DNA from 2 places in the Paenibacillus sp. T2-29 genome. Region 1 is predicted to be linked to the other one. Evidence: riboswitches for the same ligand, from Rfam matches in the RefSeq annotation. Region 1 holds a riboswitch; the other holds the start of a gene.

Evidence for each region. A riboswitch is a leader RNA that binds a small molecule or an ion and turns the genes downstream of it on or off. The one in region 1 is predicted to bind cyclic di-GMP.
Region 2: another riboswitch for cyclic di-GMP. It lies ahead of ACU1JV_RS07590 (glycosyl hydrolase); the one in region 1 lies ahead of ACU1JV_RS25690 (transglutaminase-like domain-containing protein).

The regions. Positions count from the first base shown of each region.
Region 1 covers NZ_JBREVE010000014.1:72,660-88,468, reverse strand. Annotated here, with positions in the region: gene ACU1JV_RS25750 (ABC transporter permease) at 1-479, shown strand, start outside; gene opp4A (oligopeptide ABC transporter substrate-binding protein) at 523-2,343, shown strand; partial or broken gene ACU1JV_RS25740 (LysR family transcriptional regulator) at 2,424-2,582, shown strand; gene ACU1JV_RS25735 (LysR family transcriptional regulator substrate-binding protein) at 2,589-3,344, shown strand; gene ACU1JV_RS25730 (amino acid ABC transporter permease) at 3,372-4,022, opposite strand; gene ACU1JV_RS25725 (amino acid ABC transporter permease) at 4,037-4,696, opposite strand; gene ACU1JV_RS25720 (transporter substrate-binding domain-containing protein) at 4,768-5,598, opposite strand; gene ACU1JV_RS25715 (amino acid ABC transporter ATP-binding protein) at 5,644-6,381, opposite strand; gene ACU1JV_RS25710 (cupin domain-containing protein) at 6,711-7,175, shown strand; gene ACU1JV_RS25705 (GGDEF domain-containing protein) at 7,183-7,959, opposite strand; gene ACU1JV_RS25700 (class D sortase) at 8,011-8,661, opposite strand; gene ACU1JV_RS25695 (collagen binding domain-containing protein) at 8,768-12,379, opposite strand; gene ACU1JV_RS25690 (transglutaminase-like domain-containing protein) at 12,739-13,548, opposite strand; cyclic di-GMP riboswitch class I at 13,561-13,642, opposite strand; cyclic di-GMP riboswitch class I at 13,683-13,761, opposite strand; gene ACU1JV_RS25685 (helix-turn-helix transcriptional regulator) at 13,869-14,606, opposite strand; gene ACU1JV_RS25680 (DUF445 domain-containing protein) at 15,328-15,809, shown strand, end outside.
Region 2 covers NZ_JBREVE010000002.1:385,991-401,799, reverse strand. Annotated here, with positions in the region: gene ACU1JV_RS07600 (UDP-glucose dehydrogenase family protein) at 1-923, shown strand, start outside; gene ACU1JV_RS07595 (sugar phosphate nucleotidyltransferase) at 1,589-2,965, shown strand; cyclic di-GMP riboswitch class I at 3,121-3,202, shown strand; gene ACU1JV_RS07590 (glycosyl hydrolase) at 3,216-4,817, shown strand; gene ACU1JV_RS07585 (hypothetical protein) at 4,866-7,160, shown strand; gene ACU1JV_RS07580 (hypothetical protein) at 7,470-7,652, shown strand; gene ACU1JV_RS07575 (helix-turn-helix domain-containing protein) at 7,704-8,072, opposite strand; gene ACU1JV_RS07570 (YveK family protein) at 8,401-9,150, shown strand; gene ACU1JV_RS07565 (CpsD/CapB family tyrosine-protein kinase) at 9,131-9,808, shown strand; gene ACU1JV_RS07560 (sugar transferase) at 9,893-10,591, shown strand; gene ACU1JV_RS07555 (GDP-L-fucose synthase family protein) at 10,625-11,563, shown strand; gene gmd (GDP-mannose 4,6-dehydratase) at 11,584-12,573, shown strand; gene ACU1JV_RS07545 (flippase) at 12,695-14,038, shown strand; gene ACU1JV_RS07540 (hypothetical protein) at 14,025-15,293, shown strand.

The DNA.
Region 1 (15,809 bases):
TCTTGATGCTGGTTATCGTATTTGTCAGCATTGTGCCCAAAAGCGGCATAGGTTCCTTTATTTTTATTATGACTGCCTTTTTATGGATTGGAAAAGCGCGCCTGATCCGGGCCAAGGTGCTGTCTGAGCGGGAACTGGACTACGTGCAGGCTTCCAAAACCCTTGGCACACCCAATTGGAAGATCATCTGGTTGGGTGTGCTGCCCAATCTCAGCTCTGTTGTGATTGTTAATCTGACGCTCAGTCTTGCGGGAAATATCGGGATCGAGACCGGGCTTTCCTATCTCGGCTTTGGCTTGCCGGAATCTACTCCGAGCTTGGGGACACTGGTGAGTTATGCGAATGACCCGGATGTATTGCAGAACAACTGGTGGATGTGGTTGCCTGCCTCACTGCTTATATTGGTGCTAATGCTGGCAATCAACTTTATCGGTCAGGCGCTCAAACGTGCCACGGATGCCAAACAACGATTGGGTTAAACCGAAATTCAAGGATAAGGACAACAACAAGGAGGGGTTTACAATGGTTAAACGCTGGAAAAAAGGAATTCTGCCTGTTCTATCTGCCATTTTGGTGCTTTCTTTGGCTGCATGCAGCGGCTCGCCTTCCGCTTCGAATGGAGCAAAATCGTCTGACGGTACAGGTGGATCAGGGGCAGACAGCAAGCAGGTGAATGCGACTGCGCTGGCAAAGGCGGTCAAGAACGATAACCCCCCGATTAAGGGCGGCATCATCAATTATGCACTCGTGTCCGATACCCCTTTTGAAGGTATTCTGAATCCTGTATTTTATGATGGAAATCCGGATTTTGAAGTCTTCCAGTTTTTCTACCCTTCCCTGTTTTCGATTGATTCCAATCTGAATATTGACGATAAAGGAGCGGCGACGATTTCCTTTTCCGCAGACAATAAGGCGGTGACTGTCAAAATTGATCCCAAACTGAACTGGACGGATGGTAATCCCGTAACGGCAGAAGACTATGCTTTTTCCTATGAAGTGATCGGCCACAAAGACTATGAAGGTCCACGTTATGATAGTTTTATGACCAACATTGTAGGTATGGAAGATTATCACGCCGGCAAGGCCAAAACCATTTCTGGCATCAAGGTGCTGAATGAGAAAGAGGTTACCATTCATTTTAAGGAACCTAATCCTTCGGTAAAGTCGGGACTTTGGTCCACACCACTGGAGAAGAAGGTATTCCGCAACATTCCCGTAAAGGATATGGCTGGATCTGACCCTGTCCGTAAAAATCCGATTGGCTATGGGCCATTCAAAATTAAATCTATGGTCACAGGTGAATCTGTGGAATTCGTCAAAAATGAAGATTATTTCCGCGGTGCGCCCAAGTTGGATGGCCTTCATCTGAAGGTTGTGAATCCGAATGTCATTACTGAGGCGTTGAAAAGCGGAGAAATCGATTGGGCCAGCTATCCGACTACCCGTTACAATGAGGCCAGTAATCCGAAAAATGTACAGTTTCTCGGTCAGGAGGAATTATCTTATAGTTATGTAGGCTTTAAGCTGGGCAAATTCGATCAGGCCAAGAGTCTAAATATTATGGACCCGAACGCCAAGTTGGCGAACAAGTCATTGCGTCAGGCCCTTGGCTACGCGCTGAATAATGAGCAGGTTGGCAAGCAGCTCTATCATGGGCTTCGGACTCCTGCGACATCCCTGATCCCGCCCGCCTTCAAGGGATACCATGATGTGAATGCGAAGGGCATTGCGTATGATCCAGACAAGGCGAAAAAGCTGCTGGACGAGGCAGGATATGTGGATACCAATGGAGATGGATACCGTGAAGACCCTAAGGGCAAGGAACTGGTGCTCCATTATGCAGCAATGAGCGGGGATGCGACGGCCGAATCGCTGGCTAAGTTTTATTTGCAAAATTGGAAGGATGTCGGGCTTCATGTCGAACTGGTGGACGGTCGTCTGCTTGAGTTCAATTCTTTCTATGACCGTGTGCAGAAGGATGACCCGGGCATTGATATTTTTGGCGGCGCATGGAGTACAGGTACAGATGTAAACCCTAGTGGGCTGTATGGACGCGGAGCCAGCTTTAACTACTCGCGCTTTACCAGTGAAGAGAATGATAAGCTGTTGCAGGAAGGGGTGTCTGTGAAAGCCTTTGACGACAATTATCGTAAAGATATATACAATCAGTGGCAGGCGTATATGAGCGAGGAGGCGCCGATTGTACCGACGTTATTCCGTTACTCATTGGAGGCAGTAAATAATCGGGTAGCCAATTACGATATTACCCGCGGCAAGGAGTACGATGCAGACGCGTTTGCGAATATTACGTTAACTGCGGAAAAAGCAGAAGTAGCCCAATAATCTAAAAAAGCGCAATAACCTGAAGAAGCGCGAACCGGATTGATCCGATCTCGCGCTTCTTTTGACCTGTTCATGCAAACATTTCTGGGGATTCTCGAAGGGAGAGAAGGAAGACGGAAATACGCCAGCTTCAATACTTCATAGCCGTATGCGAGGAACTGCATTTTACGAAGGCTTCGGAAAAGATCGGTATCTCTCAACCCACACTTAGCTTGCAAATTAAGGCGCTGGAAGAGGAACTGGGCATGACGCTCTTTGACCGTGCAGGCAAGAAAATCAAAATGACAGATGCCGGGAAACTGCTGCTGCAACACAGTGCGCATGCGCTCAAAGATTTACAGCAAGCGAAGGCTTCTATTGAGGAACTGCGTACCGAGCAACGCGGCAGTTTACGGATTGGTATCGCATTACCGGAGCTAGAGGAGTCGTTGCAAGAGATGTTTGCCCACTTTCATCGGTCATTTCCTAAAATCAGCTTGCACATCTGTCCATCCTTTGATGTAACAGAACAGCTGCTGGATAACCGTGTGGACGTTGGCATCACCCTACATTCGGGTACAGATGAAAGGCTTGTCCAGCTTCCTCTTCGCACAGAGAACTACTGTCTTATTGTCCCCGTAAATCATGCATTTTCCAATCGTTCTTCCCTTATGCTGGACGAATTGAGGCATGTACCCTGGGCGATGCAGCCAGAGTGCCATCCCGGCAGGAAGCTGATTGAGAAATGCTTCCGTGATCGCGGGTATGCCTTTGCAACCGTCCTGGAAACAAATTCTATACCTTCAATCCTGCGCTGGGTGCAGGAGGGACTTGCCGTAACCCTACAGACGAAGTCCCTTGCGGCCGAACTGGATCGTTCACTTTTTTGCACGGTACCTATTTTGCGTGGCGTGCCCCAAGGTCAGCTAGAGTTGATTTATCGGTCTGACCGTTACCAGGGAGAAGCAGTGAAGCGATTGATTGAAAAGATACAAGCTGTACTAACAGAGTGTTCCAACTAGTGGCAACCCTGATGAGTACTACGTGCTTTAATGTGTACGAACTTCTAGCCTGCGTGCAATCAGTGACATACTGTAATTAACGGCAAAGTACAGGAAAGCGGCGAACAGCAGAGCTGGAATGACAAAAGATTGATTTTGTCCACCGACGATCTGAATGTTATGCGTCAGCTCCGGCAAACTGATAATGACAGCCAGTGAGGTATCCTTGAATAGGGAAATGAACTGGCTGACAATAGGAGGTACCATGCGACGAAGCGCTTGGGGTAGAATGATATGCCATAAGGTTTGAGAATAGCTTAGACCGGAGGAGCGTGCGGCTTCCAGCTGTCCTTTATGAACCGAATTGAGACCGCTGCGTACAATTTCGGCAATCATGGCTCCCTCGAAGATCGACAGTCCTGTAATGGCTGCCCACTTGAGGGAAATCGATAATCCGATGGATGGCAAAACCATGCCGATGAAGAAAATAATGAGCAATAAGGGCAGGTTGCGAATCAGATCAATGATAAAGGCTGCAACCTGTGAAAGGACAGGTATACGGGTATAGCGCAGGATGCCGAACACAATACCGAGAGCGAAGCTGAATATGATAGAGTAAATAGCGACCTCCAGCGTGAGCAGGAAGCCCTCCAGTATAAAACGCACATTAGGCCATGCAAACAATCCACCGAAATCCATGCGGGCTTCCCTCCTTAGGATGTTTTGGACAAGCGTCGCTCCATATATAGCACAAGAAAGCTGAGCGGAACCGTCAATACAAGATACAGCAGCGCCGTGATCGCATAGACTGTGATGGGCAGGAAGGTATCTGAGTTAATGAGATCCGAGTAATACATGAGATCCAGTCCAGCTACAATGGCCAGCACCGAAGAGTTTTTAACCAGATTGATGAATTGATTGCCGATTGCAGGCAGTACAATTTTAATGGCTTGCGGTAAAATAATGCTGATCATCGTCTGGTTGTAATTCAACCCGGAGGACCTTGCCGCCTCAAATTGTCCCTTGGGTACAGATTGAATGCCGGCACGTATAGCTTCTGCAATAAAAGAGGCGGTGTACACAGTCAATCCAAGCGTTCCAGATACAAAGCCGTCCAAGGGGATGCCCAGAGTGGGAAGACCGAGATAAAAAAACAGTACAACAATCAGCAATGGAATATTGCGGATGACCTCTACATAGACAGTACCGATCCAGTTTAGCCATTTAAAAGGCGCAATTCGGAAGATGGCAATGATAGCCCCCAGAATAAAGCTTCCGATCAAGGCAATAACACTAGCTTGAACAGTATGAAGCAAGCCTTCTCTGAAACGGTCGCCATGATCGAAAAGTACGTTGATATCAAAAGTTAGCATCTACGGGTATACCTCCTTATCCAGAGCTAAGAAAGGAAGGAGCGCGCAATCGCGGCTCCTTCACAAGATCATTATTCGGGTTTAACCCCAAGCCATTGCTCATGCAGCTTATCGTATTCACCATTGCTTTTCAGTTCCTTGATCGTATCATTAATGGCTTGCAGTAGTTCGGTCTGACCCTTTTTCACTGCAATACCGTAAGGTTCCTCTGTGAAGTTCCCGCCTACTAGGGTATAATTCGGATCTTGCTGTTGCATGCCAAGCAGAATAGAGTTATCGGTCGTCAGCGCTTGCCCTTTACCTGCCTTGAGGGCGTTGAAGGCATCTTGATAGTTTTCGAACTCTAAAATCGTTGCTTTGGGCGCTTTTTCGCGGATATTTTTTGCGGAGGTAGAGCCTTTAACAGCGAGTACCTTGGTATCGGGGGTCAGGGACTCCAGACCGGTGATCGGGCTTCCTTTTTTCACGAGTAGGGATTGCCCTGCATTAAAGTAGACATCGCTGAAATCGACCTGTTTTTTGCGTTCATCCGAAATGGTCATCGTGGCGATAATAGCGTCGATGTCCCCATTTTGCAGTAAGGTGATTCGTGTTTTGGACGTGACTTCCTTGAGTTCGAGCTTGGTTTCATCACCAAAAATATGCTTGGCTACAGCCTTGGCGATGTCGATATCAAAGCCCTCGACTTTCCCGCTAGCCGGATCTTTTAGTCCGAATAACTTGGTGTCGTACTTCACCCCAACGACCAGTTTGCCACGCTGTTTGATGGCTTCCAGCCCGTTGGGAGCTGCTGCCTCATTCCCCGACGTTGCTGCTTCTTGTTTGCCTCCACAACCTGCCAAGACGAGCAGACAGGATAATACAACCAGCACCAAAGTACTCCACTGAAATCTTTTTCTCATCAAAATGATCCCCTTTCAATTTTTATTCCATTAATAATAGTCCGTTTAATGATGAATCAGACGGCTCAGGAACAAACGAGCCCGTTCTTCACCCGGATTCTGAAAAAACTCAGCAGGCTGGCTGTCTTCCAAGATCTGTCCTTTGTCCATAAAAATCACGCGGTCAGCCACTTCACGAGCAAAGCCCATTTCATGAGTGACGATGACCATCGTGATGCCTTGATGGGCAAGCGAGCGCATGACATCCAGCACCTCTCCGATCGTTTCGGGGTCCAGAGCTGAAGTCGGCTCGTCAAACAGCATAATTTTCGGATTCATTGCGAGTCCACGGGCAATTGCAACCCGCTGCTGCTGTCCACCGGACAATTGGGCGGGGTAGCTCTGTGCCTTTTCTTCAATTCCGACACGCTTCAGATAGGTGAGGGCAGTTTGAATAGCTTCTTCTTTCGGGATGCCCAGTACCTTCATCGGTGCCAGTACAATGTTCTCAATCACCTTTTTGTGGGGATACAGGTTGAAATGTTGAAATACCATCCCGATATTGCGACGGAAGGCGTTAATATCAATCTTTTTGTCATGCACGGGGACATCGTTAACGATTAGCTCCCCATCAGATATCGTTTCCAGACGATTGATGCAGCGAAGCAGGGTGCTTTTACCTGAGCCGGAGGGACCGATGATGACAACGACCTCGCCCTCCTTAATCTGAAGATTGATGTCTTTAAGTACATGAAAGTGACCGTAATGCTTGTTGACATTGCGAAAATGGATCAGAGAGCTCACCCCTTTTTTTGACTTGAATACATCGCTTAGTAGACGGAATGACAAGATGCAGTTCTATTAGAATTTCGAAATTTCTCTCATGATACTATAAGCTTACAATAAAAAACAAGATTTTATGTCAATAAACTTTACGTGAAAAGTGTTTTTGGCTGTTTTTATACTAGTTATTTGTTATTTATATGATGAAAATGAATATATATCCACAATTTAATGTTATTTAGTTTGACATAAACTATGAAACCTCGACATGCAGAGGGAGAAACGTGACAAAAGCAGCGCTATGTTTTACAGTAGGGAAGAAGGAATTTAGGGTAAAGGAAGGATAGACAATGACGAAAGCTATTTCACCGCTAGTCACGGCATTGGGCATGGAGCCCCATCCAGAAGGCGGCTGGTACAAAGAGATGTGGAAGGCCAATTTTCAAATTCCGAAGCCTGTACTGCCGGATGTGTATTCCGGTCCGCGCTTTGCAGCTTCGTCTACGTATTTCTTGCTGCATCCGGGTGAGTTCTCCGAGTGGCATGTGGTCCATTCTGACGAGCTGTGGTTGTACCATAGTGGAAGCCCTATAGAGTTAAAATTGGGTGGAAGCGGAGAAGAACCTGGCGAAGAAACGGTCATTATCGTTGGTGCAGATGTGGAGGCAGGACAACATCCACAAGCACTCGTACCAGGAACTGTATGGCAAACGGCACGTCCGCTGGGGGATGAGCCTGTGCTGGTAACCTGTGTTGTTGCACCAGGATTCCACTTTGATGATTTCAAGCTGATTGCCAAGGGTAAGGTGGAGTAGGAGTATTTTATCGGCGGGTATAATCCTGGATAAACAGGACCTTACCCGCCTGATTTGTTGTTACGGGTATTTTTGTTAGTGTTAGAGAGTTGCCATTTGTTGTATACTTTGGATCTTTGTTTTTTTTTCGAAAACCAGCTGCAAACTTTATCACTCGTGCAGTACCATACGATCTGAAGTTTGACCTCTGTTTGATCCTCTGGTATACAGCATAGCGGTTTCTCCCCATTCCTTTCGCTTGGTACATGGCGATATCGGCCTCTTTCAGTAAAGAAGGCAGGGGCTTCTTCGGAGAAGGATGCATAGTAATCCCGATGCTACCTGTAACTTGAAGATTGATTCCCTGGATGTTATAAGGAACGCTGATTCTTTGCAGCAGCAGTTCTGCCAGAACTGTGACCTGATCGGCATCATAATCCTTCATAATGAGTAGAAATTCGTCACCACCGATTCGAAAAGCTTTCTGATGGGAGTTTGTTACCTGGAGTAAATGATCGCTTACCCGTCTGAGCAACTTATCACCGATTTGATGTCCATATGTGTCATTAATGGCTTTGAATCCATCCAGATCAAGATACATAATAGCAAAGCCTTCCTTGCCGTTGCTTCGTTTCCAAAATAGCTCAAGTGCATTCCGATTGAATAGACCCGTTACAGGGTCCTGATAGGCAAGTTTCCGCAGCAAATTTCTTTCCATCATCACAGAATGTAAAAAAATTAACGTATATATCCACAGCGCCAAAGTTAGACCGATTAGAAGTAAGGCTGTTAAAGATATACCCAATGGGGTCACCACCAATATAGTTTATAGGTTATTCCGCTTCTATTAGCGGCATTAGGTTAGTTGTCTGGCATGAACGATGAGTCGATGTGTCGGATTTACAAGAGGGTCACAGGTAATTAGTGTGAGAAGCTTTTGTTTCTTGATGCTTTTTAAAACGGAGACATTTGAAGGAGTGACGACTGAAATGTTGTAGACCTTGTATACGTATTTTTCACCCCGAGTGTGAATTAGAATCTGATCTCCGATTTTCACCTCATTAAGCCGGTTAAATAAACGTCCAGTTGTTCGTGAGCGATGAGCGGCTATGGCAGCATTCCCCACCTGGCCGAGTGTCGCAGTTTCCGACATATGTACGGCTGCATATCTCATATGCTGTTGGGTTGCACCTTCGAGTACAGGAAGTTCCAGCCCGATACGATCAATCTGGATTGTAGCGATTGGGGCTTGCTCTGAAGCCGACGATGGGGGAGTGGCTTGTGACAATTGTGGCCCATCCGCTGCTGCAGTATTTGTCAGCCAATTGGATAAATTTGTATATCCTTTCATCATTTCGGGAGTCAGTGTCGATGTATCTGTATTTGATAATGATTCAGCTTCCTGTAATAGCTCTTTTTGCTTTTGATCTTCCAACCATTCATTAGCGGTAGGAAATAACATGATGATGATTCCTAACATGATGCTCACGTATGCCAGCTTACGCAATTGAAAAGCCTCCTAATACAGTAATCCATAGATCGGACATGTAAAATAATTCCCCTTCTCGCTAGTGATGAGCTGAGAAGGGGGATTTTTGATTATAAAATGTTATTTATTTTTTATGCGTTCGTCTATAACCCAGATAGGCACCCAGAAGAATTAAGAACATGCCACTTACATAGAAGGGAGCAGGACTGTTTTCTCCTGTCTTTGGCAAAGTATCCACCTTGGGTGTATGACCCGGATCACTTGGATTCTCTGGTTTTTCTGCTGGTAGGCGGATTACACCCTTAGGTACTGGGTCTTCTTCAATCTTCACGGGCGGAGAAGGCTCCTGGTGAGGATCGGCTTCCGGTGTCTCAGGTTGCACCCCTGGTTCAGTGGATGGTTGCGCCTCTGGTTCTACAGGTGGCTGTTCAATAACCGGAACGCCCAACGGAACATCCTCATCCTCGATAATTTTCGGATCTTCGGTTGTTACGGGCGTAACAGGCGTCGCCGGAGGTTCAGTTATTTCAGGGTCCTTATCATGTTTTTTGCCTGAGCCCGGACTCGTAGGTGTACCCGGATCGGTAGGCGTACCTGGGTTTGTAGGCGTACCTGGATCAGTAGGTGTACCCGGACCCGGATCAACAGGAGTGTCTTTTTTGTTGGTGATTACAATTTGTTTAATGCCTGAACTTTGTTTGATAGTTGTATCTATTTTGATTTCTGTTTTTGGCGCTGTTATTTTGTAGCCTTCAGGAGCAGTAAGCTCCTCCAGGATGTAGTCATCATAACTCAATGAAGAAAATACGATTTTCCCGTCCGAATTGGTAGTTTGGACAAGAGGTGCTCTTTTCTGATTCTTGTCATAGAGTGCAAAACGTGCCCCGGATAGAACCTTATTGTGATCGTCCTCATCAACTTTGGTAATCTCCAGACTTCCCGTAACTCCTCCTCCTGATCCTGAACCAGAGGATGTGCGCACGGTAATTTCCTTACTTGTTTCCCTGATTTCGGTGGTCAAACGGTCGCCCTCGAAATTAACCTTATTGCTCACTTTTGCCTTGTCTTCAGCTTGAAGAAAGGATTGATATTGCAAAATATAACTTGATGATATAGCCTTCGCAAAGGCAAGCTCAAAGGATTGCTGACCTTGAGCAGTCGTTGTTATTTTTAGCTTATAATCCTGATCCTTGACTAACTCAGTGTCCCTAACAGCTTCTCCGTTGGCAGACACTTTGGTGGAGTATAGATGAAAGGAATCTTCAATCAGAATTTGATTATTGCTGGGCGTATCCACGATCTTCGCGTTGGAGACATGGGATTGCCCTTCATTGATATGGATGTTCCAGTCGATTTTATTTCCATTCTGAGCACCGGACTTTGTCACGTATTCTCCACCGTGGGGCACAGTCACTTTGGCAGTCCATTCCGAATCTACATTTTTTCCATCCATAAGCAGAGCGTTATTGTTAATCTCTTTATCAATAAGCTCTCCTTCCAATGTTGTTTGGAAAGTAACCCAGTAAGGAGAGTTGATGGACTGGTTAAACTGGATGCTCAGCTCGTTGTTGTTAGCGGCGGAAGGTAAAACCAGAGTATATTGGCTCGAAGGCACTTCGCCCCCTTTTTGTACGCCATTCCACCACCCGAGCAGGGTCATATCGTACACTTTAACTGAATTTGGGACCAGTTTTTGCCCTTGTAACAAGGTATCCCTAATTTCAGCATGATTCAGAGTTTTGCGGTTATAGTTGGCCTTAATGTCCCATGTAATTTGCTTGGAGCTGGCATTGTAACTACCTGACTTCGCCCCATTTTGCTGGGTCATATTGTCCGGCCATAATCGAGCTTCGGCCTCAGCAGTTTGTGTTGTTCCGTTGTATAACCAAGTGATAGAGGCTTTATTCCAAAAGTCCGGCTTGGTTTTGTCGATTTTCCATTCATTGTTAAAGGTAGTTGTATAGTTGATAGTATACGTGTCTTGAATCTTTTTATGAAAACGTATAGTGAACCCTTTTTTGTAATCCAGCGTAAGAGGGATCAGTTCGTAGTCTGTCGGTGATGTTAGTGTTGTTTTTCCGTCCGCGCTTTGGATCTTCAATGTGTTCGGCAATAAGGCCAGACCGCCATTCGGAAAGGCATCGTCGATAACGATTTGATCCATTGTATACTTATCCGCATTAATAGAAATGACCCAAGGAATTGTTTTGGTGTTATAGTTCGGTTCCTTATAGCCTTTGGTGATAATTATACTTTTCAGTTCGGTGGTTGTTTCTTTTGTTACCCCATCAGAAGTTACACTGTTCGTTATTTTACTATTTTTAACTACACGATCTATAGCCTTTGTTTGATAACGGATGGTATATGGGGCTTCAATATCCGTATTGAAAAGCAGATTGAAACCATTGGTACCATGATCGTCAGTAACTGGAGTGACGCTGTATTGGGATGCAGGGAGCTCATCCTGTGTATCCCCTTTATACACTTTAAGTGAATTTATGATGAGTTGTTGGCTGTTATTAAAACGGTCACTTAACGCGGCTTTAGCTGCGGGAATTTTTTTGTTGGCAAAATTATATTTGATTGCCCATGAGATCGTTTGTGTGACTGGGTCGTATTTCTCCACTTTTTTGCCTAAAAAATCCCCGCGTTGAACAGTGACTGTAGCTGTTGCGGAGGTATCCTTCACATCGTCCCCTGAAAAAGTGGCTGTGTTGGAGAAACGAGTATCCTCGCTTGTTATGTTTGTGGAGTATTGAATTCGGTAGGCGCTGTTAATACTCTCCTCGTTAAAACGGATTCTGAAGCCCGGCACAACCGGATCAGCCTCTACTGTATACTTATCTGCGCTAACAGTGTCCCCCAGCACGGTGGTTCCGTTCACACTAATTTGTAAATGGTTTACCCGGATGGAGTCCTTGACTAGTTCTAGTCCTTGGGGAGTTGGGTCGGTTACTACAGCGTGTTTGATAGGATCCAAGTGTTTATTTACGTCAACTGTCCAATGAATTTGGTCTTTTCCATCAAACTTTCCTTGTTTCTCCATTGTAGGACCAGCTGCAGGCTTAATATTTACGATAGCCGTTTGCTCGCCGCCTTTGATCGGGATCGCAATAATAACTTGTGTACTGCCTTTTTCTATTTGTGTGCTAAATTCAGTTTTGATCTCTAGCTTACCGCTGACATTAGAGTGGCTTTCTACGTAATCATTAAATGTCATAACCACTTTACCTTGACGGTCTACGGTAAAATGACCTACTTCTCCATCTGTATTCGTCAAAGGAGACGTAATATCTGTGTAAATTTGGAATTGCTCAGGTAATTGAAAGGTAAAGGTGTCTCCAGCTTTATACGTATGGTTCGGCAGTTCCCATTCATAGCCTAAATGGATGGCGGAACCAATATCAATACGGCTATCGGGATTATACACTGCATCAATAACACTTCCAGTAGAATCTGTAAGGGTTAGCTTGGTTAAAATACTTTCTTGAGTTGCCCTAACTTCAGAAGTTGAGCCAGCAGTTGGTTCAGGGACTGGAGCCGGGACAGCAGGTGGGATGTTAATTGGCTCTGAGGGCATTGGATAAACATCGTTAGTCACACTCTGAACCGGATCGGTTCCTGGGGTCACTGGCAGAGTAGAGTCGGGATTTTGTGCATAAGCTTGTGTTGTGCTGAACAAACACTGCAAAAAGAGCAATAGCGCAACCGTTGCTGTATTCCATTTTTTTCTCATACGGTAAACAAATCTCCTATTCTTAAAATACTCTTATTTAACGGCTAATGGTTATTCCTTCGAGGTCGAGAGAACTGTATTTATATATTCATCATTCATTCATATGATGCTATGTTAGCCGCATTAATTACTTGTTCAGAATTTATGAAAATTCATGTTCGGGATGAACCTCCTCCTTTTGACTCGAAATTAGATAATGGTTGGAAATCTCATTGTCTTCCTGGACTAGAATACATGCCACATCTCAACAATTTCTCAACAAGGATAGAAAAAGAGCCTTGATCATGTGATCAAGGCTCTTCAAGAAATGTAGTTCTATTTTTTCATTTTTTAAAAAATATGAATTAAAAACATTGATATTAATATTGCTTTGTTTTAATGTATTTGGAGGGATCTTTGACCATTTCGAATTTCTGTTTACCCATATACAGTGCTGCATCTACTGTAGTGTCTACGACCACCCACTGATTATCGATGTAGACCTCATTCCAGGCATGATAAGTGTCCACGTAGGAAGATTTGCCCATAACCAGCTTGGTTGGTACATCTACACTTCGTAACATAGCAGCCATCAGTGAAGCATAACCATAACAAATATCTTTTTGAGAGCTTAGCGTATGATCAATTTGTGGCAGATAGTCAGTCGTTAAGGCAAAGGCCTGATTGGAGTCATACTTGATATGACTAATTACGTAGTCATAGATTTTTTGCAGCTTCTCGCGATCCGTTGTTGCACCTTGGGTTAACTCACGGGCTTTTTGAATCGCTTGATTAGTACTACTCCAGTTAATATTTTGAACGGAATTAAGATACACCGCTTTGCTATCGTTTAGCTTTAACTCGATCGTATCTTGTCCTATCACTTTATATTGATTACCACTAAGCTGTTCTAAAATACTGATGTTATAGTTCCCATTACCCATTTGGAGAGGAAATACTTCTTCGGATTTCCCGGGTGTTAAATTATAAGAGTATTTTTGTGCATCTTTGGTAACCAAAATCTTGGTTTTAACGTTAGGTTTAACAGGGTAGCGCACACTGACCGTCCCATGATTTACATTGTTTTGGTCCAACCATGCAACACTATCAGCAGCGTAAATTGTCGAATTTAAGAGAATTGCGGACAGCATGAAAAATAGGAGAAGTGTGGAAAGTATCATTTTCCCCATAAAAAACTTCCTTTCGGTGGCCAGGCTGCCATCATCAATAGAAGGCCCTATAGCTTTGCGTCCCTGCCTTTCGACAGGTTTGCCATTTCGTATAAAGTTTTCGGGAAAAATAAGCACGACAAAAAGCCACTTCAACCGGTAGCTGGCTGCCATCATACAGAAGGCCCTGTAGCTTTGCGTCCTTGCCTTTCGACAAGTTTGCCATTTATCCTGAATAGCTTGTACTATTATTCTATCAGTTAGGTACTCTATTAGGCAAGTTTAAATCTCAGATTTTCGCTATTTATCGACAAAGAAAGCTTGCAGATTATACATAAGACCTATTTTATACGGTTTCCCCATTTTTTGCGATAGGAATGAGGCGTTTCTCCAATGTGCTCTTTGAACAGATTGATAAAATGACTTGTGTTGGGAATGCCCACATATTGTGCGATGTCCACAATAGCTACATCACTAGTTTTAAGCCAGCTTTGAGCAGCCGTGATACGAACATTAATAAGATACTCAATAGGGGAAAAGCCAATCTGTTTTTTAAAGTTTTTAGCCAGGTTGAACTTGTTTAGACCAAACATTTCTGCTAGCGAATCCAGCGTGATCCGCTCACAATAGGATTGATCCAGATATTGCTTTACCTTGCGCACCTCTGCAGTTCCATCTGAATTTGCATTGGGATTGGTGTAAGGGTGCTGTAAAATAATCGTTAACAAGTCAACGATTATCCTGGATGAGAGCAGCTCAGATGATAAGCTTCGTTCTGGCTGTACATGTAATAAGGTGCGCAGCTTGTCCAGTACTGTACTTGAATCCTTTAGTGAGATTACGGGCTTATTGTGTTTATCGAATTGTTCGTAGAAATGGTCAATAAGATTGCCATATAGATTCACACTAATAAACTCCCATGTCTTCTGACAGGAAGTTTTGTACTGTACATATTCTTCGCAATTAATAAAAAGCATATCATGAGGTTTCAATATATAATCCTTGCCCCGGTATTGTAATTCCCCTCTCCCAGACAGAGTAAAAAGGAGCAAAAAAGAGGTGAGCTTTTGCCGTTCCATTACATAAGCATCTGTTTTGAAATAGCCTATTTCCTGTATATAAAAGAGGGATTTTTTAGCAAAAGCAGAGGGTGTACATATAATTGCAACTGGATCATCGCTCCAGACATACTGGGCATTTTTTTGGTTTGTTGTCATATCCAATTCCTTTACAAAAGAACAATTTTAGTAAGACAATTGTAGTTTGTTTCATGAATATCCTTTTAGAACCGGAGTTCCCATTTACAAAGGTTATTTTATCACATTAAAGTATATTCATGTATCGATTTGGGGTTATACATCATATAACAAAATTAACCAGAAGGCACCTATTTGAAAAGGATAAGGTCATTCTGGAATTTATTCCTTAAATTGATGGAATAAAGAATGAGGTTGGAAATAATTAATTTCCTCAATGAATATATCGTAATCTTGCAATTCCACTTTTTGAGGCATTTATCCTTTAGGTTGCAAGAAAAATGGGACCATAATTCGACAAAATGATTCAAAGGGCTCATTTTGTTAGAAAATAGTTGTAACTTAATTGTTGTGATTTTGTTCACGAAAATGTATGGATAAGTGTGGTTATGCGAACTCAATTTAAGCTAATGTGCAAATTTTAAATATCATGCAATTTGTTGACAATAGAGTATGGTTACCTTTGGTATCTGCACAGGCAATGATATGATGGTACTACAGATGTAATGAAACAAATTTTACTGTTAGTTTGGAGGACTACATGATGGGAAAAACAAAAAACACAAAAACCGCAGCAGCTTGGTCACTTGTTATGATGGGAGCGGGCTTTGCTGCTACGTTACCTTTTCAACAATTTGGCTGGGCCCGTCTTTTGGCCGGATCTTTTGAAGCCGGACTTGTAGGAGGGTTGGCAGACTGGTTTGCCGTAACCGCGTTATTCCGTCATCCGCTGGGCATTCCGATTCCACACACAGCGCTTCTCCCTAAAAATCGGGGAAAGCTGACCGATGCCTTGGTTAACACGGTCGAGAATAATTTGCTTCATAAAGAAAGTATTGCATCTAAAATTGCCGAGATTAGACTGGCAGAGCTGGTGCTGAAAAGTGTGGAAAAAGGAATACGTACGCCCGAAGCGGTTACTTTTATAGATGTTCTTGCCAAGCAACTTGTCCGTTCGATTCCGCTGGCAGAGCTGGCCCCGGCCATCGCAATCGGGGTTAAGCGACAGGCGACTGAATTCGATAT
Region 2 (15,809 bases), on a different contig from region 1:
GTCATACGAGTTTGTCTTTTGATATTGTATCCGCGCCGGAGTTCCTGAGAGAAGGCTCAGCCATCAATGATACGCTTCATCCAGATCGCGTCATTATTGGTTTGGACAATACAGGTTTGCGTGAAACAATGGTCACTCTGCATCAGGTATTCACGGATAAAATCTATGTGACGGATATCCGCAGTGCTGAAATGATCAAATATGCCTCCAATGCGTTCCTGGCAACTAAAATTTCGTTTATTAACGAGATTGCTAATATTTGTGAAAAGGTTGGCGCGGACGTTACCTGTGTGGCTGAAGGTATGGGCATGGACAAACGGATTGGTTCCTCTTTCCTGCAAGCAGGGATCGGATATGGAGGCTCTTGCTTCCCGAAAGATACGAATGCGCTCATCCAAATTGCGGGTAATGTAGACTATGAATTTAAGTTGTTAAAATCGGTGGTAGAGGTAAATACCGACCAGCGCTTTATGATTGTATCCAAGCTGCGTGAATCGCTGGGTCAGCTAAACGGCGTATCGATTGGCATTTGGGGCCTCGCCTTCAAGCCCAATACAGATGATATCCGCGAAGCTCCAGCACTGGAAATCGTAGAAACGCTCATTCAGGCAGGTGCTATTGTCAAGCTGTATGATCCCATTGCGATGGATAAATTCAAGGAGCGCGTGGATCACCCGAATATTATATGGTGCTCCTCCCCGCAGCAAGCCGCCGAAAGAAGCGATGCTGTGTGCCTGCTGACGGATTGGGAAGAGTTCAAAGAAGTTGATCTCGTGCAATTGGGCTCCATTCTACACAAGCCAGTTCTGATTGATGGTCGCAACGTATTCACCGAGGAACAGATCCAAGGCTCTGGGCTGGAATACTACTCCGTGGGTCGTCCGCGGATGAGTGGGTGGAACAGAGATAAAGTGGAAGTTTAAAAAGTGACCGAATAAAAAGTGGCTGTGGCAGTGTGGGAGGCGCTAAAGGCGCTGCGCGTGCAGATTGTTCTTCCGATTACTGTTACCCCCGGATTTTCTGGATTGTATTAAACATTCCAAGGTTAAAATCCGGGGATAAAGGCAAACGCTGACGCTTCTTCAGAACAATTCTGCCCGCTCCGCTGCTTTTGCCGCACCAAGTCACGATGTTTAATCTCCCACCTTATGGGATGGGAGTAGAAAGGGCGTATCAGAAGGAGCGGCATAGTTGAGCCGCTCCTTCCGATTAAGACGTCATTGCGGTTGTCGCAGCAATCTTGGCAAGGCGTTACGAAACCTCGATTACTAGAAGCTTGCAAGCACAGCGGGCAAGGCCCGAAAGAGTGAGATTTTTACAGGCTGACCGGACTTAATAATGTCCGGTCGTGCCTTTTGCACCACAAGGTATGATCGATATGATGCATATTTGAGTAGCGAAGGGTTGGATTTGAATCTGGAGAAGCGATAGCGTTCGCCTTTGACTTGGGATTCTTACATATAAATGTCTTACACAATCCGAAGAATCCCACGGCAACAGCGATCGTAAGATCAAATCGAGCCCGTAGCGGGCTACTCAACCTTGCCCCATTCGATCACCAACCAATATAGAGAGGAAGTGGAGATTTATGAAGCTCGTACTTTTGTCTGGTGGTTCCGGTAAAAGATTATGGCCGTTATCCAACGATTCCCGTTCCAAACAATTTTTGAAGGTACTGGAGAGCCCGGAAGGGATTTCGGAATCCATGGTACAGCGGGTATGGAGACAATTGGGAGACAACGGATTATCCGAATCCTCGTTTATTGCGACAGGGAGAGCGCAGGTCGAAATGATCCAGAGTCAAATCGGATCGAATACGCGCATCATTGTTGAGCCGGAACGCAGAGATACTTTTCCTGCGATTGCGCTGACAGCGACTTATCTATATTCCATTGCGGGTGTTTCGCCTGATGAAATTATAGCTATATTGCCTGTAGATCCTTATGTAGAGGATGCATTCTTTGCTTCCGTAGCCCAACTCGAACATACACTTCAGGAGAGTGAAGGCAAGCTTGCATTAATCGGGGTTGTCCCTTCCTATCCTTCAGAGAAATACGGTTATATTATTCCGAAAAACGATGCCACTCAAGGTAGCACAGGCTACCGCGAAGTGAGCCATTTTCAAGAGAAACCCGACCGGGAGCAGGCGGAGCGTCTAATAGAACGCAATGCTCTATGGAACTGCGGGGTTTTTGCATTCAAATTAAGCTATTTGCTGGATATTTTGGCATCCAAGGGCCTGCCGCTGAATTATGAAGAAATGCAAAAACAATATGCATCTCTGGAAAAAATCAGCTTTGACTACGAAGTAGTCGAGAAGGAAAAAGACATCGTGGTGCTTCCGTACGATGGTTTTTGGAAGGATCTAGGAACCTGGAATACACTCACAGAAGAGATGTCTCATCAGCAAGTGGGTAGAGGGGTAGTAACGGAAGATTGCGTCAATACGAGTCTTATTAATGAGTTGGACATTCCTGTGGCGATCATTGGAACGAATGATCTGATTGTAGCCGCTAGCCCAGATGGCATTCTTGTGACCAATAAGGCAGAAAGTCCACGCATCAAGGAAGTGCTCAAGGCTCATGATCAGCGTCCAATGTATGAAGAACGTCGTTGGGGACAGTATCGGGTTGTAGACTATGTAAAGTATGACGAGGGTAATGAGGTACTGACCAAACGAATCCGCGTACACAAAGGTAAAAATATCAGCTACCAGCTTCACTTCAAACGAAGTGAAATCTGGACCATTATTAGCGGCGAAGCGGAAATTATTTTGAATGAGAAGCTGCATAAAGTAAAGGCCGGTGACGTAGTTCGCATCCCTGAAGGGACGAAGCATAGCATTTTGGCTGTAACCGATGTGGATTTGATTGAAGTTCAGACTGGCTCTGAGTTGGTTGAAGAGGATATTGTACGCTTTTGTATGGATTGGAATGAAATTTCTCGTCATCAATTTATCTCGTAATTATTTGCGTAAAAACGTAAAAAAGAAGATTTGATGAAAAATAATGGCCCAAACTGTCGAAATTGGGCGAAAACCTGTAAATTCATGAACATGACCTATTAAATTTTGGTAAAAAAAAGTCGATACTTAGGGTAAGAAGGAATCCAAACTCCTTCCAACGATAAACGCAGCCCTGTCGAAAGACTGGTACGCAAAGCTAAAGGGCCTTCCCGTAAGGATGGCAGCCTGGCTACCGAAAGGAAGAGCTAAAGTGAGATTCAATTTTATTCCTCTGTATCGACTGATACGTCATGTACTCCCCGTTGTTATACTTTTTTCTTTGTTTCCCGTCGGCTTTGGTGATTCTCTGTCTGTGGTGAATGCCGCTTCATTACAACCTGTTAATTCGGACGCTTCTACTCAGGCCCGTGAACTATACAATTATTTACTCAGCATCTCTGGAAAGAAAACAGTCACTGGTCAGCATGATTATTTGGAAAGTCCAGATGAATTAAGCAACAAGGTCCAAAAAATCAGCCAGGCGTATGTGGGTCTGCACGGCTATGAGATGGGAGCCATCTCTGGTCAATCCGACACTACAGAAGCAGCACAACGTAAAAATGTTGTCGATAGCGCTATTCGTTGGAGCAGAGCTGGTGGCATTGTGACGATGACTTTTCATGAAGCGTTGCCGGGTAGACCGCTGACTTGGGCCAATGTGCAGGCGAAAGTAAGTCAGGCGGAGTTCAATAAATACGTGACACCAGGCACTACGCAGTATAACCTCTTCATTGCCGATCTGGATAAGGTCGCTGTATCGTTAAAGCAGCTTCGTGATGCAGGTGTTCCAGTATTGTGGAGACCTTATCATGAAATGAATGGTGACTGGTTCTGGTGGGGAAACAAAAACAATTTCAATCAGCTATGGAATATCATGTACGACCGTTTTGTAAACACGCATCAGTTGAACAATCTGCTGTGGGTGTGGAGTCCCAATGCTCCCAATTCCTACACTGTCCCGTATACCCCGAAATATCCGGGGGATGACAAAGTGGATATTTTGGCAGTAGACATCTACAACAATGATTTTAAGCAAAGTCATTATGAAGGACTGCTCGGGTTGGCACGGAATAAGCCGATTGCCATTGGCGAGCATGGTGAGATGCCTAGCTCTGAGGTGTTGCAGGCACAGCCCAAATGGGTGTATTCCATGACTTGGGGCAAGATGCTGATTGAGAATAACACAACCAATCAAATACAGGATTATATGAACGATTCGAGGAGTTTGACACGGGATGATGTGAAAAATGGGCTGGCAGCAATCCAACAACCTGGGGCAGATGTGCCGACTTTACCGGATGAGGGACAAAGTGAGCCTATCCCGGTTCCGCCAGTAGTAATCGTACCTCCAGCTCCGACTCCTCCTTCTGTTCCTGATGTAGTATATGTGAACGGGCTGCGGGGCGAATATTTTAACAATATGAATGTGAACGGCAGTCCTGTTTTGATCCGTACAGACAGCAAGCTGGATTATAACTGGCGCGCCGTTGCTGCTGATCCCAAGGTAAATGCCGACCAGTTCTCGGTTCGCTGGACAGGTAAAATCAAACCACAATACAGCGAGACCTATACATTTACAACGATATCCGATGATGGTATTCGCGTATGGGTAGACGGCAAGCTGGTGATTGACAGTTGGTTCAAACAAAGCTGGACAGAGCGTAAAGGCAGTATTGCTTTGGAAGCAGGTAAAATGGTAGATCTAAAAGTGGAATACTATGATGAAAAAGGCGATGCGATGGCTCGTCTGATGTGGGAAAGTCAGCATGAAGCGAAAGCGGTGGTTCCCGGAAACGCTTTGTTTCTTCCTTGATAGATACTCTTTCCCGGTCATAAATTTTGAGGAGAGAGGGTGTATCATATGATGAAAAAATGGTTGACCCATAGGTATACGGTCGTATTATCCGGATTACTAGGTGTCGCAGCTCTAACCATGATCGCTTGGTTTATATACACGCCTTCAAAAAGTGCAGAATTGCAGACGGATAAGGTAGCGGCGGCCAGTCCAGTATGGAAGCTGGGCCAGAGGGATGACTCTTCAGCGGAATTTAAAGGAGTGGTCGGTAGGGATAATATCGAAATTTCTGCAGCAGCAGCTTCTACTGAATCCTCTGCTAAAGGAACATTCTCGGCGTTGTCGGAAGCAGAGAGTACAACAGTTCCGGTATTGCTCAGCAGTGGAGATATTCCTCCAGGTTTGAATGCATCCACGAATCCAGAACTGTCACTTCAGTATAAACTGAATCAGGTTCCTCCCAATGGTATGATATTCCGTGTTCGGATTTTGGATGCGGGCAAAGCGGTGCCGCAGATGGCTGTCTTTTCAAATCACCAGCTGTCTGGAATTATTCAGATTGCCGGGGTATCCGGTACTGGGAGTACGTATAACTTCAAAAATAACTACGAGCTGTATATCCCCAAAGAACAATTGCAAAGCGGTGTTAACGTACTCAAGCTAAAGACAGCGCGCTGCCTATACTGCTCCTCTGCAGAAGATAAAAATGTGTGGTGGACTTGGGATGACTTGAGCTTGGAGACGTTAGCTTCCCCTGCGGCCGAACCAGTACATGGGAAATATATACTGACCGGTACGAATGTGAATAATAAAGAATTTTATTATGATCAGGGTGCAGTTAAGCATCTACCTTACGTTCTCAAATGGCTGGGAATTGCTTATAGTGGCAACGTCATGAGGGTAACTTGTGCCAGTAATGTAGGCAAGGCATGCACAGATGTGGATGATTACTATCAAACGTTAAAGCAGTATAATATGCAATCGTCTGCTTTGTATCTATACACAGGTGATATCAAGCTGCAAAAAGATGGTACTCTGCCAGAGACGGCCAAGCAAAAGTTGCGTGATTATGTAAAAAAATACGGTTCATACCTTCAATATTATGAAGTAGATAACGAACCTGGATTGTTTAACCGTTCCAAGGCGGTAGACCTGGCTGTGGCTAAGTGGTTGAATACGGAAGGCAAGCAATTGGCACCGCATCTCAAAACCGTAGCGCCGGGTTGGGCCTACTGGCCGACATACTCTACCAAGGCGTGCAAAAATCAAACCGGAGGTACGCAAAAATGCGGTGATCCGGATGGATGGGAACGGGACCCGGCGCAGCGTAAACAGCTGGAAGAAGTCACCGACCTGACCAACGGACATGCCTACGGTGAATCGTATAATGAAGAGGGCGGGGGCAGCTTCGTTCAGAATTTGAAAACCTTCGGTGGTTCGAGCAACGGACTGGCGAAAAAGATGCTAAACACGGAGTTTGGTACTAACGATACGCATCGAGACAATCCTGATTACGGGGCTAGTCAGCCACAAGCAGCTGCATTCGATCGGATTATGCGATCGCAAATCGGGTTTGCCGATATGTTTATCCAGCACGCTGCTTTTTATAAGGATTATACGCTGTTTAAAACGGGCTTTGATCTGCAAAGTCACAACCCGGCTAACACGGAAATTTATCCGTTTGGGCAAGGACAGGACACTCGCGTTAAGATCATGAGACGCTTGAGTCTAGCGTATGCTACGCATGGTAAACCGCTGACTTATACCATACTGAATCCAGAGGAGACGAAGGATAAGATGGTCTATGTTCGCGCGGTGGATACATCCAAGCTTAAACCACTGTCAGGTAGCGGCGCTACCTCGAACAAATTGCTGGTGAACCTAGTGAATTTTGAATCCACAACGCAGACCGTTCGTGTGCGGGTAACGATGCCGAAAGCTGGCTTGTACACGGGGGAACGTTTCGGAGCGGGTTCCACCTACTCTCAGGCGCAGCGATCCATATCAGGTCTCAAGGCTTCTCCTGCCCTTGATTTCGAAGAAAAGCTGGGTCCTGGCGAATCGGTACAATATATTTTGGAACTAAAAAGTACAGATCAAACCACGGCCTCTGCCCCAACAGAGGTAAAAGCAGCCTCAATTCAGGATGGGGCGGTGAAGATTAATTGGCTTCAAGCAGAAGGCATATCATCCTATGATGTGCTGCGTGCTGACCGTACAGACGGTGCCTATCAGGTGATTGCCTCGCAAGTAGAAGGAAGCACGTATACGGACCGCACCGTAAAAGCTGGAAGTCATTACGTCTACAAAGTCCGAGCGACCGGAGGTACTCAGGTTTCTCAGGCAGCCGAGGTTGCTTAGTTACACCGGAATGCATATAGGACCTTACCTCATGAATATCTAACATCATTCCGAAAGAAAGCAAAAAAGAACCTATCAGGAGAAAATAGGACCTGACAGGTTCTTTTTTATTTGTAAATCGTTCTGAATTGCCAATACTTTACGTATAATGGAGAAAAAAATAAGAAAATCCTTTTATATTCTCGTCATAAGACGACAACATTGCAGGTATGTATTCATATATAATAGTTTTGTTCATGACTATACATACATGGTTTGTAGGGAATTTCTTTCCGGTGACCAAGACTAATAAAGTGAGGTTAGTGCTGAATGAACAAGGAAACAGAATTAGGGGGGAATGGCCCTCTTCTTCGAGACAACGCACGGAAAGCAGGCAAAGCAGCCATCCACTTGGACATCCGGAACATTTTGCTCCAATGTGGGATCACGACACCAGAATGGCTGGAGGGCGATGCTGATAGAACGAAGTACCGGAAAGACAAGCGCGTGTAATTTTCAGTTGCTGGTCCTACTTGAGCAAAACATCAAGCAGCGGCGCGTTCCTTATTCCATCATTCGTTCCATTCGAACAAACGCGATAAAACGTTTGGCTTCTTCCTCAGACAAGGTGCGTCCGTCAATCGTCAGGTTAAAACGTTGCAGGATATTCTCGTCGGACAGTTCAAGCTGATCCACAAATTCCCTCACATCTGAATCCAATATTGCTGTCGGGTGGCTCGTACGTCCCACCAAATAATCGATGGTTACCTCGAAAATATCAGCGAGCTTGGTCAGGGTCTCAAAGTCTGGCTTGCGTCTATTTTTTTCATAGTGAGAAAGAGCCGCCCGCGTAATTCCGAGGGATTGCGCTAATTCCTCTTGTTTTAGTCCCTTATGTTCTCGTAATTCAGCGATGCGGGTTCCATAATTCATCTGTTTTTCCTCCTGAAGGCAAGGTTAAGAGAGGTAAGAAAAGCAATTTTGCGCTTGACAAGATACAATTTGTATCATAAATTAATTATGTAAGTTACATAACGTATCTTTATTTCATAGTTTTCACTGATATCTTCATTTATATACCCTTAAGAGGCCAACGATGATTGAGCATTTTGTGCTTATTCGCTGGCTAGACCTTCTATGCGCTATTATACAACATTTTACTATAGATTAGAGGGTCATGCATCGTTCTTTTCCCCGTCATGCAGAGGATCAGTACAAGCGTTATTCATCGAAAACAAGTCAAGCAGGGAGGACTGGTCTTGTGCAGTTAAAAGAGTACATCCGTTTGATCCGCAAAAGAATGTGGTTGATTGGTAGCATTGTACTGCTGGTGTGTACTGTAGTAGGCATAAAAAATGTATATTTTACCCCGCAGGTTTATGAAGCTACCGCCAAGCTCATTATTAATCAGACGCCACGACCGGACCGTGCAGGTGTCGTCGATTACAGTGTGGTGCAAACCAACATAGCCTTAACGAACTCCTATAAGCAAATTATGATCTCCTCGGCGATTATGGACCAGGTGGTCGCCAGCTTCCCCGATCTTAAGGTTACTCCGTCAGCTTTGGCGCAAAAATTAAGAGTAAACACCGCAGGTGATTCACAGGTCATGGATGTTACAGTCCGCGACTTATCGTATACGAAGGCTGTGAAAACCGTCAATGCGGTAGCCAAAGTATTCAAACGGCAAATCCCCTCTATCATGAAAATGGACAATGTCACCATCCTAAGCGAAGCCAGCCTGAATGATCCAGCAGTTCCCGTGAACAATAATCCCGCTATACAGATTTTTATTGCTTTTGCCATTTCTTTATTGCTGGGAATAGGCTTGGCGTTTTTGCTGGAGGTATTGGATGATACATTTAAAAATGAGGAAGATATTGAAAAAGAACTTGGTCTGCCTACCCTATCCCTGATTACAAAAATGAAAAAAGAAGATAGACGCTCTGACAGCTCTACTACAACTCCTAAACAGGTAGGTGAGGGACAATATGCCGCGATTAATCAATAATCAGCTCGTTACATCCTTGCATGCTCAGTCTTCCGTGTCGGAGGAGTACCGCATGCTCCGCACTAACATCCAGTTTTCTTCTATAGACGAGCCGATTGAGGTGATGATGGTGGCGTCCGCTCAGGCGGGTGAAGGCAGAACAGTCACGATTAGCAATTTGGCTGTAACCTATGCACAAGAAGGAAAAAAGGTGCTGGTTATGGACATGGATTTGCGTCGGTCCTCCTTGCATCATATGTTTGGTTTGCGCAATCATACAGGGCTTACACGGGTACTTGCCAATCAACAGACATGGCAGGATGTGGTTCAGGAAACCGGGATTGATCATCTGCATGCGATCACGGCTGGACCGAATCCACCCAATCCGTCCGAGATGCTCAGTTCCCGTAGAATGAAGGCTCTACTAGTTGAGCTCAAAGAACATTATGATGTGATTCTGATGGATACGCCACCCCTGCTGTCTTTTCCGGATGGCCTCATTGTAAGTGCCATGTGTGATGGTGTCATTTTGGTAGTGCAGGCAGGGAAGGTCAAAAAGGATGTCGTTAAGAAGGCGAAGGCAAATTTGGAAAGAGTAAAGGCCCGCATTTTGGGTGTAGTGCTCAATAACGTGAAGCGCCGCGCCGAGCGTGGTATGGAGGAACGCAATCTGACATGAATAAATCGGGGGAAATAAGAGTATATAAAATTCTTTTAACAATGAATAAATAATATTTATCAATAAAGAGTGAGGTGATGAGACGTGTCTTCTTCCCGCTCGAACGAGGCCAAAGTGCTGAGCGCGTCAGTGGATGTATATTTGGTCGCTCATGGGCTTGAACGACGACAAGGATGGAGCGTATATCCGTTCGTGAAGCGAAGTATGGACATTATACTGTCTTTTATTGGAATCATCGTACTGTGCCCGGTATTTCTGCTCGTCATTTTGTTGATCAAGCTGGAGGACCCCAAAGGAAGTGCATTATTTTATCAAATCCGTATTGGTAAACATGAGCGACCGTTTCGCATGATCAAATTTCGTTCCATGGTGTCTGATGCCGAGGCCAGATTGTCTGCATTGCTGGTGGAAAATGAAATTGAGGGTGCGATGTTCAAAATGCGGGACGATCCCCGAATTACCCGTGTGGGCCGCTTTCTTCGCAGAACGAGCATCGACGAACTACCGCAACTCTTCAATGTACTGCGTGGGCATATGAGCCTTGTAGGACCCAGACCCCCATTGCCAAGAGAAGTTCATGATTACACCATGAGGGATAAGCTGCGTCTGACGGTCACACCGGGCTGCACCGGACTATGGCAGATCAGCGGTCGTAATCATCTAAGCTTTGACCAGATGGTAGAACTGGATTTGGAGTACATATCTAGACGCAGCTTCCGCACGGATATGATCATCATGCTGAAAACATTCCGTGTGCTGCTGGGCTCCAAGGATGCATATTAAAGTCATTTTAACAAAGAGGGGTAGGAGAGAAGGATGGAGCTTCATTCCAACATTTATGTAGCAGGGCACAATGGACTGGTAGGTTCCGCTATTGTCCGAGCGCTTCAGAAAGCGGGATATCGTAATATTATTACTCGCACAAGCCGTGAACTGGATCTGCGCAATAAAGAGGCCGTAGATCATTTTTTTGATACAGAGCCCGTGGATTATGTATTTCTGGCAGCAGCCAAGGTGGGCGGGATTTTGGCCAATAACGAATATCCGGCTGATTTTATCCGTGACAATCTGCTTATACAAACCAATGTGATTGATGCGGCATACCGGAAGAATGTAAGCAAGCTGTTATTCCTAGGCTCTACATGTATCTATCCCAAATTTGCTCCACAGCCGTTGCGAGAAGAATATCTGCTTACAGGTGAGCTTGAGCCTACCAACGAGGCCTATGCGGTTGCTAAAATTGCCGGGATCACAATGTGTCAGTCCTACAACCGTCAGTATGGAACCCGTTTTATTTCGGTGATGCCTACGAATTTATATGGTCCGGGCGACAATTTTGATCTCCAAACCTCTCATGTGCTACCTGCGCTGATCCGCAAGTTTCATGAGGCTAAGCTGAATCAATCTCCGACTGTAGAAGTATGGGGCTCCGGTACGCCTCGGCGAGAATTTCTTCATTCGGATGATTTGGCTGATGCCTGTCTATTCCTGATGAATAACTATGAGGGAAATGAGATTGTAAATATTGGTGTGGGTGAGGATATTTCCATCCGTGAGCTAGCTGAACGAGTCAAAAATGTAGTCGGCTATGAGGGCGAAATTACTTTTAATACTTCCGTTCCTGACGGAACGCCGCGCAAGTTGGTAGATGTATCTCGGATTTCCGGGCTGGGCTGGTCGGCGCGTATTTCACTAGAAGAAGGATTAAGGTCTGTATACCAGGCATTTCAAGGTCTGGATCTGGTTGAACAATAAATAACGGTGGGGGAATTGGAATGAAAAAAGCGCTGATCACTGGGATTACCGGACAAGACGGGTCTTATCTGGCTGAGTTGCTGCTGTCCAAGGATTATGAGGTGTACGGGGTGCGCAGACGAACCAGCACACCGAACTTTGAAAATGTAGCGCATATCCAAAATGACATTCACTGGCTTTCTGGTGATATGACCGATCTGGCTTCGCTGATCGAAGCCGTCCGTCAGTCCAACCCGGATGAAGTCTACAACTTGGCTGCTCAATCCTTTGTAGCGGCCTCATGGCCGCAGCCCTTGGCTACAGGGCAAATTACAGCATTATCTGTCACCAATATGCTGGAGGCCGTTCGAATTGCCAAGCCGGAGGCGCGCTTTTATCAGGCTTCAAGCAGCGAGATGTTCGGTAAGGTACTGGAGACGCCGCAGACAGAAATGACCCCGTTTTACCCACGTAGTCCTTATGGTGTCGCCAAGGTGTACGGCCATTGGATTACAGTCAACTACCGCGAAAGCTTTGATATGTTTGCTTGCTCCGGTATTTTGTTCAATCACGAATCGCCCCGCCGAGGGTTGGAGTTTGTAACACGCAAAGTGTCGGATGCAGTAGCTCGTATCAAGCTGGGATTGCAGCAGGAGCTGCGTATGGGGAATTTGGATTCCCTGCGAGACTGGGGTTTTGCAGGGGATTATGTAAAGGCGATGTGGCTGATGCTTCAGCAGGATCGACCAGATGATTACGTGATTTCCACGGGAGAAATGCATTCTGTGCGTGAACTGCTGCAAATTGCTTTTTCTCATGTAGGTTTAAATTACGAGGATTACGTCGTGATTGATCCGCAATTTGTTCGACCGGCAGAGGTAGATCTATTGCTTGGCGATTGTGCCAAGGCGAAGGAAAAGCTGGGCTGGCGATTGGAAGTCGGCTTCGAGCAGCTTGTTCGTATGATGGTGGATGCAGACTTGGAGCGTGTAAAAAGGCAGGCTGCAGTCGAAGCTTCTGTCGTCGTGTAAGAGGTGGAGAGGCCACCCGCCTGGCCGGGGGGTCTCTTCGTTGTACATGATTTCAGCTGTATGACAGCTCAACAGACATAAAGCAATGCTTAAGGTCATTTTTCAAGATGGAGTAGAACATATGACATTAGTCAAGAAACGTGCCAAACCGCGCAGAAGTTTGCTGGTGAATACATCCTGGCTGTTCGGTGACAAAATGATTCGCATGGTATTCGGGCTGGCGGTTAGCATCATCATGGCGAGAGTGTTGGGACCAGAGGAACTGGGAAAATGGAATTATGCGGAATCCTTTTTCGGGATGTTCCTGATTTTCACGACCCTTGGCTTTGATTCTATATTAGTACGCGATCTTGTCAAACACCCTAAGGATGAGCACGAGCTATTGGGTACGGCGGTTCTGCTGAAGTTGTTAGGTACTTTGGTAGCCATTGTACTGTCCTATTCCTTTATTTCACTGCTCAGACCGGAAGACAGCTCAGTACGGTTAATTAATCTGATTCTGGCTACGGCCTCGGTCTTTCAGTTGTTTGATATTATCGACTACTGGTTTCGTGCACAGATGTTGTCCAAATATACGGTTGTTGCCAAGAATACCGCCTTTGTCCTCGGTTCCACCGTCAAAATCATTCTATTGTTGTCCGGTATTCCAATATGGGCAGTGGCGTTGTGTGCTCATGGAGAGTTTCTGCTGGGAAGCCTGCTGCTGCTGTATTTCTTCCATAAGGAAGGACGGCGTGTGAACAAGTGGACGTTCCGCTTCACAACTGCTCGGCGAATCATGAATCACAGCTGGCCGCTTATTTTGTCCTCCTCCGCTGTATATGTACAGGCACGGATTGATCAGGTCATTATCGGTGAATTGTTGGGAAACGAAGCAGTCGGGCAATACTCCGTTGCACTCCGACTCATCGAGGTGCTGGGCTTTATCCCGGTGGTGCTAACGACAGCCTATGCCCCGGTGGTGACGCGTTCCAAGCAGAAAGGAAGCGACGAATACAGACGGACGTTGTCTAACGTGTATCGGCTGATGTTTATATGCTTTCTTGTGACATCAGTCCCCTTATTTTTTCTATCCCAATGGGTAGTAGTTGTGCTGTATGGGAGAGAGTTTGCTGAAGCAGGCTCGCTGTTGTCATTGTTTGCGATTCGTCTATTTTTCACCAACTTTAGTGTCGCCAAAAGCTTGTTTATCACCAATGAAAATTTGTTCAAATACACGTTGCTGACCTCGGTAATAGGTGCGGTTACGAATATCGCCTTCAATTACGCGCTGATCCCATGGCTTGGGGTTCGAGGGTCCTTAGTGGCGACGATATTGTCCTTTACGATATCTGTATTTCTAATGGATTTGTTGTTTAAGGAAGTCAAAGCCAATTTGGGTTGGATGATGAAGTCAATCCTGACCTTCTGGCATGTTCATATTACAGTACCGAAAGTTGGAGAGAACAATCATGATACCGATTAAACCATTTGTTCGGCATGAGGAACAGTGCCCGCATTGTGGAGACACGTTACGTGGGGGAGAGGTACTGTGGCAGGGAATCCACGTATGTGTCAGTACTAAGTGTGAGGGTTGCGGACGTGAATATCTTGAGGATATGAGGGTCGGTCATGCGACGTATTCACCTTATCGTGTAGAAATGCCTGACTATATCCTGACCGGTGATGCGAAGTCAAGAAAATGGCTCGGAGAGCCTTTGCGGCAATCCTTGATGAATCCTTCCTATGATTTAGCAGTCGGTATGACCGTGCATAAAAAGAAAGCTTCTTCGCGTGTGATCATTGTCAACACCATAGATTATTTGTATGGTCATGCGTTGCTTAAGCTGCTGAATGTTCAGCGCGAATACGAGCAATCACCGGAAATGGGGATCATCGTTATTGTGCAAAAGTCGCTGGAGTGGATGGTGCCGGCATATGTGTCTGAAATTTGGACGGTCGATGTGCCGTTCAGCAAGGCACGAAACTTTTATCCTCTGCTACATCATCGGATGATTGAGGAATTGATACGTTTTGATGAGGTGTATGTCAGCCCGGCATATTCACATCCCAGCCAGTTTGAAATTGAGCAATTTACAGGGGTCTCCCGTTATGACGAGGAAGTTGAGTCGGATCCACGCATCACCTTTGTATGGAGGGAAGACCGTTTGTGGAGCGGTAGCTATCATATTGCCAGAGCGGTGCAAAAATTCCCACAGCTCAAACGTGGCCTGAAACCGCTAATTTATCACCAACGCAGCAAAATCATTGGACTGTTCCGCAGACTGAGAGAAAGCTTTCCTGATCATCGTTTTACAGTTGCGGGACTTGGACGCACGGGAAGCTTCCCGGCATGGATTTCTGACGAGCGCGTCTCACGCTTCGATCGGGATAGTGAAATGCGGGTATGTGAGGTGTACGCAGCCAGCCGATTAGTCATTGGCATTCACGGCTCCAATATGCTGCTGCCTTCTGCACATGCAGGTATGACGATTGATTTGATGCCTAAGGACCGATGGGGCAATTATGCCCAGGACATTTTATTTCACGAAACGGATCATCGGCTTACAGCCTACAAATATCGCTTTGTACCGATGGAATCGAGCGTGACTTTGGTAGCGGATATGGCAGCCGCCCAGCTTAAAGGGGCAGACCATTTTAGTATGCAGATGATGGAGGAAAGACAGCGGCAGGGGGAACATTCAAGTTGGAGGGGAAAGGCCGCTACGGGACGGGTTTGATCTTCCGATCGCTGTTGACGTGGGATTCCTTGGTTTGAATAAGCCCTATAGAGGGCGGAATCCCACGTCAAAGGCGAACGCTGACGCTTCTCCAGATTCAAACCCTTACCCTCCGCTATCCACCGCCGCCCAAAAGAATTTCCCCCAGCCTATAAGGTGGGGGAGGTAAGAGCCGCCTGGCGATAGCTGCGCCCTATCGCCGCGGACTTCACACCGAGCATGCAACCGGTGTAATTAATGCTCTGCTTAGTTCTCTCTCAAGGCGAAAGAACTTGGTGAATAGTACTCACGGCAAGCGACAGTCAAGCCTAGTTAAAGCATCTTGCTCAGCTTAGCGGTAGTATAGCCATGCTTGCTTGTGAGCGTGCCATAACGTGCCAAGCTTACAAGTTGTTTGACGAAACAACGCCCTGTATGTATTCGCACGCGTATATCGCGCAGCGATGGCACTTTATGCCAGCATCCCCTTTTTTAAGATGGGTGACTTTATGGAAACAGGGCTCAGCAGCGGAGTGG